3 regions of the Ruegeria sp. YKSD179 genome follow, and region 1 is predicted to be linked to each of the others. Evidence: riboswitches for the same ligand, from Rfam matches in the RefSeq annotation. Region 1 holds a riboswitch; each other region holds the start of a gene.
The links. Region 1 has a riboswitch for thiamine pyrophosphate ahead of AC2FNE_RS23080 (ABC transporter substrate-binding protein). Riboswitches for the same ligand answer to the same signal wherever they lie in the genome.

Region 1 (3,276 bases):
GCATAGCCTTAATAATTGGCAGCGTATTTTTCTTGATCAACTATGCAGATAAATTGATCGCAGGCACGATTACGCGTCCGGAAATAATAAAGGCAATGGTCAGCTACTGCGTGCCCTACTGCGTTTCAACTTATTCGTCGGTTATGGCGGTCATCGAAAGCGAGTCGGCATAACATTTGCTACAATTGTGAACCCCGAACCATCCTCAACTGACTCAACGCAATCTCCTAGGGCATACATTGAAGAAGGTAATATGCGCGATGACACGTCAAAGCGTTCGTCAGCACATAGCAAATTCAATCTCAACCTTTGTGACCTGCAACCATCGAATTGCAATTCGATGGCTGGGTTTTTACCATGTTTAATGGTCGCTTGATTATTGCTCTCCTAAATCAACCGCCAATTTCGAGACGGGTCTAGTACCCTCAACCAGCCCAATATCCGAGAGGAACGCTTCGAACCGTTCATAGCGACCTTCGTCCAGGGCCTCAGGACGTAGAGCAAACCTTGGCAACGTGTCGATCCAAGCCTTTGCGTTCAAATCGTCATTCAACTCCGCAGCGTAGTTTTTGAAGACGCTCCAACTTTCGATCGGGTTGTTGACAATGAACTGAGTGGCCAATTGGGTAGCACCCAAAAACCGACGAACCAAATCTGAATCCATTCGATCAGCGTTCGCCACATAAATCAATTCATCGTAGGTCGGCACTCCCTCTTCCTCTACGTAAAAACACCTCCCTTCGACGCCTTCTATTTTCATCTGATTTAGTTCAAAGTTCCGGTAGGCTCCGATTACGGCATCGACCTGACCGGACATAACCGACGACCCCAGCGAGAAATTTACATTCACAAGTTCGATCTCATCCAGGCTGACGCCATTTCGCTTCAATATGGTTGTCAACAATGCTTCTTCGAAACCAGAAACCGAAAATCCTATTTTGCCGCCCTTTAGGTCTGAAACTTGCTTTACTGATCCGTCTTTCAGAACCAGTAGACAGTTTAGAGGAGTGGCTATCAGAGTACCTACTCGGACCAGAGGCAAACCTTCTGCCACCTGCAGGTGATGATTAGGTTGATAACTGACCGCTAAATCTGCTTTCCCTGCAGCAACCAACTTGGCGGGCGCTGATGGATCTGCCGGAGGAATGATTTCAATATCCAACCCTGCATTGGAAAAATACCCAAGTTCCTGAGCGACAATGATGGGTCCGTGGTCAGGGTTTACAAACCAGTCAAGTAGAATGGTCATCTTGTCAGTTGCCCACACAGGTGTCGGCAGGACGAGGGCCGCGCACATTATCAGATGTTTCACAATTGGTTTCCTTGTTCACAAAAGCTAACAAAGTAGCTCATCAGGACATTTCGGAGATCTGCCGACGTTCTTTACCCTGACAAAACACAGGCCAGACGACTTAGAATTGCCGGTGTTTTCAAATTTATCATTTGCAGCAAATCTTATGGACGACACGCCCAGAATCTCTTCGACTTATGTCAGAACGAGCGAGGGAAACCAGCGGTGGGGTCCACCTTGAAACTGTTTCCTACGCCGGTTCTAACCGGTTCAGGTTCAATGGGTTCGCGTAAACGTCTCAGCCGAAATTTGGCACCCCAACAGTAAGCCGGGAAATAGTGAAGTTGGCCGCGACATGTCAATCAGTTTTCATTCGGGATGATCCCCAAAGGTCGTGTTTTGCGTTTGCCCACACACAATGATGGTTACTGATTGAGATGATCATTACCGATACAATCGCCGTTGCAAAGCCGATTTTCCAGCATCCAATTGGTTAGAATTCGGACCACTCCGTTCCGTTAAGCCAAATAACGACGTATCGCTGCACGGCTACCGTTTTTAACAATCTCGTCTAACCAAACTTTGAACTGAGCCGCAAAGCGCTCGTCGTGACCAATTTCGCCGTAAAGGTTGGCTTTTCCAATCCACGCCTGCGCTCCCTCATGCGCTGCGAGGGCGGCACCTTTCAATTCGTTCCAGATCGGATCGTTCGGGGAAATCTCGGTCCCATCTTCGCGAAGGCCAGTGCACATCCGGCACCAAAGCGCTTGTGACAATGCCAAGCCAGAGATAGGCGTCCCAGCGTTTATAGCATCACGCAGCGACGGCAGCAAAAACCCCGGATGCCGGGAAGACCCGTCAAAAGCTACTCTGCGGGTTGTGTCGTGGATCGCAGTATTGGAGAACCGCCTCTTTACCAAAGCAAGATAGTCGACTGGGCTAGCCCCTGGAACAGCCTGAACAAGAGGCACAATTTCTTCAACCTGAACCTTCTGGAAGAACTCCGAGATATCTGGATCCTGCATGCAGGATGAAATTGTCGGTGCACTCAGGATCTCTCCCACATTTGCAAGAAGCTGATGACCGCCGTTTAATATACGCAGTTTCATCACCTCATAGGCGTGAACGTTTTTCGTTATTGTTACGCCAACATTTTCAAACGGGGGTCGATCTCCACAGAAATTGTCTTCAATCACCCATTGCCGAAAGTTCTCATGCGTTACAGGTGCGAGATCATTGATGCCTAGTTCCATAGCTTGTTCGACCACCTGATCCGTTGTGGCCGGCACAATGCAATCCACCATCGAATTTGGAAAAGCTCCGTATCGATCAATCCAATCAGCCAATCCCGGGTCAGATAGCCCTGCCAACCCAACAACGCAGTTTCGCAGGATCGCGCCATTGCTTTGCAGGTTGTCGCAACTAAGAACCGTGAAGGGTTTCAGCCCGGCCGACCTGCGCCGTGCAAGTGCCGCCACAATTGCGCCGAATGCCGTGCCTGGATGGTCGGGATTTTGAGCATCACGGAGTATTTCTTCGTGATGAATATCGAATTCTGAAGAATTCGCGTCGAGGTAGTACCCGCCTTCGGTCACAGTAAGTGACACAATGCGGATGGCCGGTTCGGCCATTTGCCGGATCAGCGACGAATTGTCAGACTCGATTGGAAGATAGCCGATCATAGGGCCGATAACTTCGGCAGATGTTCCGGATGGGTCCAATTCAATCAGTGTCGTGAGACAGTCTTGCGCCAATAACCTCTCACGCATTGCTGCGTCATAGGCTCGAACCCCTGCCCCTATGATCGCCCAATCCTTTGCCACGCCTTGCTGCATGAGTTGGTGGATATACCAAGCCTGATGCGCACGGTGGAAATTCCCAAGGCCGATATGAACGATGCCAGGCTTCAAATCCTCGCGCCGGTACTTCGGTGTTTTGACGTGCGCGGGCAAATCATTTAATCGGTCGCACCGCAATTTTACCGG
Region 2 (3,276 bases), on a different contig from region 1:
GCCACGCGGCACGACATAAAGAGGTATTCGCGGATGCAACAGTCGCACAGGTCGAGACAATCGTACGTCGGGACAACGGATGATAAGCATTTCACCCTTGACCCCCCGCAAATCTTTAAGAACGTCCCGAGCACTCAACCCCCGGCAGTCAATCGTGTTTCCAAGGTTGCTTGGTGCAGTTTGACGACTGATTTTCACGCCTTGGTTGATTAAGTAGTTATGCAGATCACGCAGGGCCCTTCTGGGATCCAAATGGGCTTCTTCTGCAAAAAACAGTCCATCGTCAAAACCAGTCAGGTCAGGCTCTAACTTTAGCAATTGGACATCCTTTATCTTGCAGAAACCCCCGGTTCGCCGCCCGAACCTCTTTAGGTCCGGAGCGTCGCGCTTGTTCGCAACGACTAAAGTTCCGTTTTCTGTAATTTCGGTTCTGTTTGCCCACCAAGCGATCGCTTTTCGGCCCAGCCTCAGAACCGGTTCTTCCGCCTTTTCGGATTCGCACCAAGGTGCCAACATGCCACCTGCCCACCACGAACAACTTTGCTTTCCGGGCAATCCTTTGGTGTCATAGACGGTCACCGACTCACCCCTGGCAGACAGCTCGCTCGCCACAGTCAAGCCCGCCACTCCGGCACCAATTACCGACCACTTGCTCACGTCGCCCAAACCTTATGGAAGTGATGAACTGGACCGTGGCCAGAACCGATTTTCAAATCGTCCGCATGCGCGATCGCGCCCTGCAAGTAGGCATGTGCAGTTGCGGTGGCCAGCTTCAAATCAAGCCCACTTGCCAACCCTGCAGCAACGGAAGATGACAGGGTACATCCCGTACCATGAGTATTCTTCGTCTTCCTTCGTCGGGCCTTGAATTCACCAACTATACCTTTGCAGTCAATCAATAGATCGTGGCAAGTTTCCCCGATTGCGTGGCCGCCCTTCATCAGGACTGCACCCGCGCCGAACTCGCACAAAGCCAACCCCTGTTCTGCCATTTCCTTCGGTGATTCCGCCAAAGGGGCATCGAGCAATAGGGCGGCCTCGGGCAAGTTGGGTGTCAAAACCGTTGCGCGCGGCAACAGTGTTTCGCGTAGCGTCCGAACTGCATCTTGCCGCAACAGAACATCTCCGGACTTTGCTATCATGACTGGATCAAGTACCAGTGGACCTTCGTAACCCTGAAGGCCAATCGCCACGGTCTGGATTATCTCGCGCGTTGCAAGCATTCCCACCTTGATCGCGCCGACATCAAGATCGGACAGAACTGCTTCGATTTGTGCTGCAATTACGTCCTGCGGGATACCGTGAACAGCCTTGACGGTCTGTGTGTTTTGAGCGGTTACCGCAGTGATTACGCTGGCGCCAAAAACGCCAAGCGCGGACATGGCTTTTAGGTCCGCCTGAATGCCCGCGCCCCCGCCGCTGTCGGATCCAGCTATTGCCAAAGCTACGTACGCCATGCCTTTGCTCCAATAAAAGGCAAAGCGAACATAGAAAACGTCTGTGCATAATAGACCGTTCCCTACGCCGGTATTGCCCGGATCAGGTTCGATGGGTTGACGCAGCAACGCCTCTCAGCCCTCCAATCAGGGCACCCCAACGGTTGGAGGGACATTCTCAGGTGGTGAGTCTGAGTTCAAGCGCAAATACGAAATTCTATCGTCAAATTTGGAAAAAATAGAGTAAATGAACTTGATTCAATTCACAGATAGCGCCAACCACCACAGAGACAGTGAGACCAGATCAAAACTAGTTGTCCCCATTGATCTGGTCCAAAAATATGAGAAGTGTCGGCAAAGCCGAGTCAAGTTGGACTCAGCCTTTCATTCCGTCCCAGAATGACTTTACAGACGAAAAGAAGTTTTTAGATTCCGGGTGATTGTCTTCGCCCAAATCTTCAAACTCTTTCAGAATTTCCTTTTGGCGGCTTGTCAGGTTGACCGGAGTTTCCACCGCTAACTCGATGAACATATCGCCAACGCCGCCGCCGCGCAGGGCCGGCATGCCCTTTCCGCGCAGGCGCATCTGGCGACCAGATTGGCTGCCTGCTGGTATCTGAACGCGCCCACGCCCACCGTCGATGGTCGGAACTTCGATCGAGCCGCCCAGCGCCGCCTTAGCCATGCTGACCGGAACACGGCAATAGAGATTCACGCTGTCGCGTTCGAAAAGTTTATGATCAGAGACCTCGACAAATATATACAAGTCACCCGGAGGTCCGCCGCGCATTCCAGCCTCGCCCTCGCCTGCAAGACGAATGCGTGTACCTGTTTCAACACCTGCGGGAATGTTGACCGACAACGCGCGTTCTTTTTCGACGCGACCAGCACCTTGGCACGACTTACACGGGTTCTTAATGATCTGGCCCAGCCCCGAACAGGTTGGACACGTACGCTCCACCGTAAAGAAACCCTGTTGCGCCCGGACTTTTCCCATGCCAGAGCACGTCGGGCAGGTCGTGGGCTCAACGCCACCCTCCGCGCCGGTACCTTCACAAGACGAACAGGCAACTGCCGTCGGCACGTTTATGGTCTTCTGCAAACCGCCAAAGGCTTCCTCAAGGGTTACCCGAAGGTTATACCGTAGGTCCGAACCCCGCGCGGCACGACGACCGCCGCCGCCCCTTTGACCGCCCATGAAGTCGCCGAACAGATCATCAAACACGTCCGAAAACGCGCTTGAAAAATCTCCCTGACCGCCGAACCCACCGCCGGGGCGGCCTCCGCCTCCCATACCGTTTTCAAACGCGGCATGACCGAAACGGTCGTAGGCTGCCTTTTTGTCGGCATCGCGCAGAATATCATAGGCCTCGTTAGCCTCTTTAAACTGCGCTTCTGCGTCGGGGTTGTCCTTGTTGCGGTCCGGGTGAAGTTCCTTGGCTTTTCTACGAAAGCCCTTTTTGATCTCATCCGCCGAAGCGCCCTTGGACACACCGAGCACTTCGTAATAGTCGCGTTTTGACATCAGCATGTCCTTCTGCCTCAACGTAATCGGGCCGGCCCGGCAACCGGACCGGCCCGAATTGGCCCGGCTTTCCGTTAGTTACGCTTGTCGTCGTCCAGATCTTCGAACTCGGCATCGACGATGTCATCTTCGCCCGGAGCAGCGTCCGCAGCCGCCGGTTCATCATCAGCCTCTTCGGACTGAGCCTTATAGATAGCTTCGCCGAGCTTCATAGCAGCTTCGGTGACGTTTTGGATGCCCGACTTGATCTTGTCGGCATTTTCGGTTTCCAACTCATCCTTCAGTGCAGCGATTGCCAGTTCAATGGCTTCGATC
Region 3 (3,276 bases), on a different contig from region 1:
CCACATTGCGTGAAAGCCAGTTCAAGCTGTTAGTGGCAGAAAGGATAACTCCCATCTGGATCCAGCGGTTAGGCACTGCATGGCAAAAACTGTGAACTGCGGTCTCTGGTGCAGGGCTGCAGGATTCCCGGGCTACAAGCAAAACACCTGACGTACCCAAGGACAAAAATCCATCGCCTTCGTTTATGCATCCGATCCCGCACGCCGCAGCAGCATTGTCGCCCGCGCCACCAGCAACAATGACAGGTTCGGACAAACCCCATTCTTGTCGCAGTTCGGGCCGAAGCTCGCCAGAAGACTCGCTCCCTTCAAGTAAGCGAGGCATTTGATCGAGACGCATATTGCTTAGTTCGAGTGCTGTATTCGACCAAGTCCGCGCGTTAACATCCAGCCACGATGTTCCCGCGCTATCGGACATTTCACTGACATATTCCCCGGTTAGCCAAAGTCTTAAGTAATCTTTCGGTAATAGAACTTTGGCGGTTTTGGAAAAGATATCAGGCTCGTGTGACCTAACCCATTCCAGTTTTGGAGCGGTGAAGCCAGGAAAGACGATATTTCCTGAAATCTTTCGCATTTCCGGATATTGGTCGAGCTTCTTCGCCTCGTCTGCAGACCTAGTGTCATTCCAAAGGATGCAGGGTCGCAAGGCATTGCCTTCACCATCAAGCAATGTCGCCCCGTGCATATGTCCGCTAAGGCCTATTCCTTTTAGCGCGCAAAATTCCTTGTTATTGGACGAGCGAAGATTTCCGATTACTTTCTCGCAAGCGGCCACCCAGTCCAGCGGAGATTGTTCGGACCAGCCGGGTTTGGGGTTCGAAGTTGTAATGGCAGCTTCGGCTTCGCTAATTACGACACCCGCTTCGTCCATAAGAATTCCCCTGAGCCCCGACGTTCCCAAGTCCAACCCAAGATACACTTTGCGCCCCTCTTTCGATTATTATTTCAGTGGGTAAAATTATTACGTAAAGACGTCTTGTCAACAAAAGTTTCACGAGTTTGGAACCTTTACCATACCTATCCCTGACTTCAAAAACGTGGCAGGTTCTTCCGCTCCTACGTATTCGGATTCGTATGTAATGTAGTAAATTCAAGCCCCTGTTTTACCCAAACTGACTTCGGAAAATACAAGGTCGCATTTTCAACAACATTCCTCGGTCAAGATATGCGGGGACTCGTCAGTAGGTTTTGTCAGATAGGATTAGATGAAGTTGGTTTTGGTTGTATTTTCTTCCAGTTCCTCCTAATCACAGTTTTACCTCGGGGTGCGCGGTAAGCCGCGCTGAGACGTCGTTTGACGAACCCGTTGAACCTGAACCGGCTAGAACCGGCGGAGGGAAAGGTGACGGTTTCATCCATCCTTGCCCTCTCGCCGCAATGGAGGATGACATGAAGCATCTGCTAATTGCTGCGGGACTTCTGAGTGCAACAGCGGCTTTTGCCGCCGACAAACCTCAGCTGACCGTTTACACGTATGACAGTTTTGTTTCCGATTGGGGACCAGGTCCGCAAGTGGAAGCTGCGTTTGAAGAGGTTTGCGACTGCAAGTTGAACCTTGTTGGCATCGAAGACGGTGCGGCGCTTTTGTCTCGCATTCGTCTTGAGGGCGAAAACACAGACGCCGATGTCGTGCTTGGGCTTGATAACAACCTGATCACATCTGCAAAGGAAACCGGTCTTTTTGCCCCTCATTCGGTGATTGCAGAGTACAACCTCCCGATCGAGTGGTCGGACGAAGTATTTGTGCCATTCGACTGGGGTTATTTCGCGTTTGTTCTTAATGCCGATGCGGTAGCCCCTGCTAACTTCCGTGAATTGGCAGATAGTGATACTAAGATCATCATCCAAGATCCTCGCTCTTCGACGCCGGGTCTGGGCCTGCTCTTGTGGGTCAAGGCAGCATATGGCGAGGAGGCATCGGAAATTTGGGCGGGCTTGGCCGACAATATCGTGACGGTTACCAAGGGGTGGTCAGAAGCTTATGGACTTTTCCTTGAAGGTGAAGCTGACATGGTCCTCAGCTACACCACATCTCCCGCTTATCATTTGATCGCTGAAGAAGACGACAGTAAGGCGGCCGCGTCCTTTGACGAAGGTCACTACATGCAGGTCGAAGTTGCCGCAAAACTGGCGAATACCGATCAGTCCGAACTTGCTGATCAATTTTTGCAGTTTATGGTGTCAGACAAATTCCAACAGATTATTCCTACGACCAACTGGATGTATCCGGCGGTAACTCCGGCCAATGGGCTGCCTAAGGGATTCGAGACTTTGATTGTCCCCCAAAAGGCGCTTTTGTTTGAGCCGGATCAGGCCGCAACCGAACGTGAACAGGCAATTTCGGAATGGCTGAGCGCGCTCAGCCAATAAGCCCTCTACCCGGTGTCGGTGCAGCCACGCTTGTTGCTGCACTGATACTGGGTACTTTGGCAGCAGTTGCCCTGCGTGCTGACTCTGGTGGGATGTTTGCGTTTTCCGACTGGGCTGCCTTGCGTTTTACGCTGACACAGGCAGTTTTGTCTTCGGTGATCAGCGCTGGCCTTGCCATCCCGACTGCACGTGCGCTGGCGCGCAGGAGGTTTTTTGGCAGGCAGGTATTGATAGCCTTGTTAGGGGCTCCGTTTATTTTGCCGGTGATTGTTGCAATACTTGGCATTCTACAAGTATTTGGAAGGGCAGGTTGGATTTCTGAGGCTTTGGGCTTCTTTGGTCTTCCGGCCATCCGTGTATACGGATTACACGGTGTGGTGTTGGCACACGTATTCTTCAACTTGCCCTTGGCGACTCGTCTTCTTCTTCAGGGATGGCAGGAAATTCCGGCTGAACAGTTTCGGCTAGCTGCGCAGCTGAACTGCAAGGGTATGGCAATGTTTCGATTGCTTGAGTGGCCGATGCTGAAGCGCGTTCTACCCAGCGTTCTGGCAGTAGTTTTCGCGATCTGCTTGACCAGCTTCGCTGTCGCGTTGACGTTAGGCGGTGGACCGCGCGCAACAACGATTGAACTCGCAATCTATCAGGCGTTTACTTACGATTTTAATTTGGGTCGCGCTGCGCTTTTGTCCACTGTCCAATTGGCATTGACGGCTGCCGCGGCATTGGTCGCGTTGCGATTTACGCGGAAAGAAGGATTTCGAACAGGGCTTGACAGGGCAATTCGTCGATGGGATGGGGGCTCCCCAGCAATCGATACGTTTTGGATCTCCGCCACTGCGGCTTTTCTGCTGTTGCCCCTGTCGTCAGTGGTGATTTCCGGCGTTGTGGGGTTATTAGAAT

Region 2: linked by a shared signal. The riboswitch ahead of thiD (bifunctional hydroxymethylpyrimidine kinase/phosphomethylpyrimidine kinase) and the one ahead of AC2FNE_RS23080 (ABC transporter substrate-binding protein) in region 1 are both predicted to bind thiamine pyrophosphate.
Region 3: linked by a shared signal. The riboswitch ahead of thiB (thiamine ABC transporter substrate binding subunit) and the one ahead of AC2FNE_RS23080 (ABC transporter substrate-binding protein) in region 1 are both predicted to bind thiamine pyrophosphate.

The regions. Positions count from the first base shown of each region.
Region 1 covers NZ_JBXWRL010000079.1:3,870-7,145, forward strand. Annotated here, with positions in the region: gene nrtS (nitrate/nitrite transporter NrtS) at 1-173, shown strand, start outside; gene AC2FNE_RS23080 (ABC transporter substrate-binding protein) at 377-1,312, opposite strand; TPP riboswitch at 1,522-1,621, opposite strand; gene AC2FNE_RS23085 (mannitol dehydrogenase family protein) at 1,810-3,276, opposite strand, start outside.
Region 2 covers NZ_JBXWRL010000018.1:52,217-55,492, forward strand. Annotated here, with positions in the region: gene AC2FNE_RS11505 (FAD-dependent oxidoreductase) at 1-657, opposite strand, end outside; gene thiD (bifunctional hydroxymethylpyrimidine kinase/phosphomethylpyrimidine kinase) at 654-1,457, opposite strand; TPP riboswitch at 1,500-1,606, opposite strand; gene dnaJ (molecular chaperone DnaJ) at 1,813-2,961, opposite strand; gene dnaK (molecular chaperone DnaK) at 3,036-3,276, opposite strand, start outside.
Region 3 covers NZ_JBXWRL010000054.1:12,499-15,774, forward strand. Annotated here, with positions in the region: gene xylB (xylulokinase) at 1-922, opposite strand, end outside; TPP riboswitch at 1,255-1,360, shown strand; gene thiB (thiamine ABC transporter substrate binding subunit) at 1,393-2,373, shown strand; gene AC2FNE_RS20365 (thiamine/thiamine pyrophosphate ABC transporter permease ThiP) at 2,349-3,276, shown strand, end outside.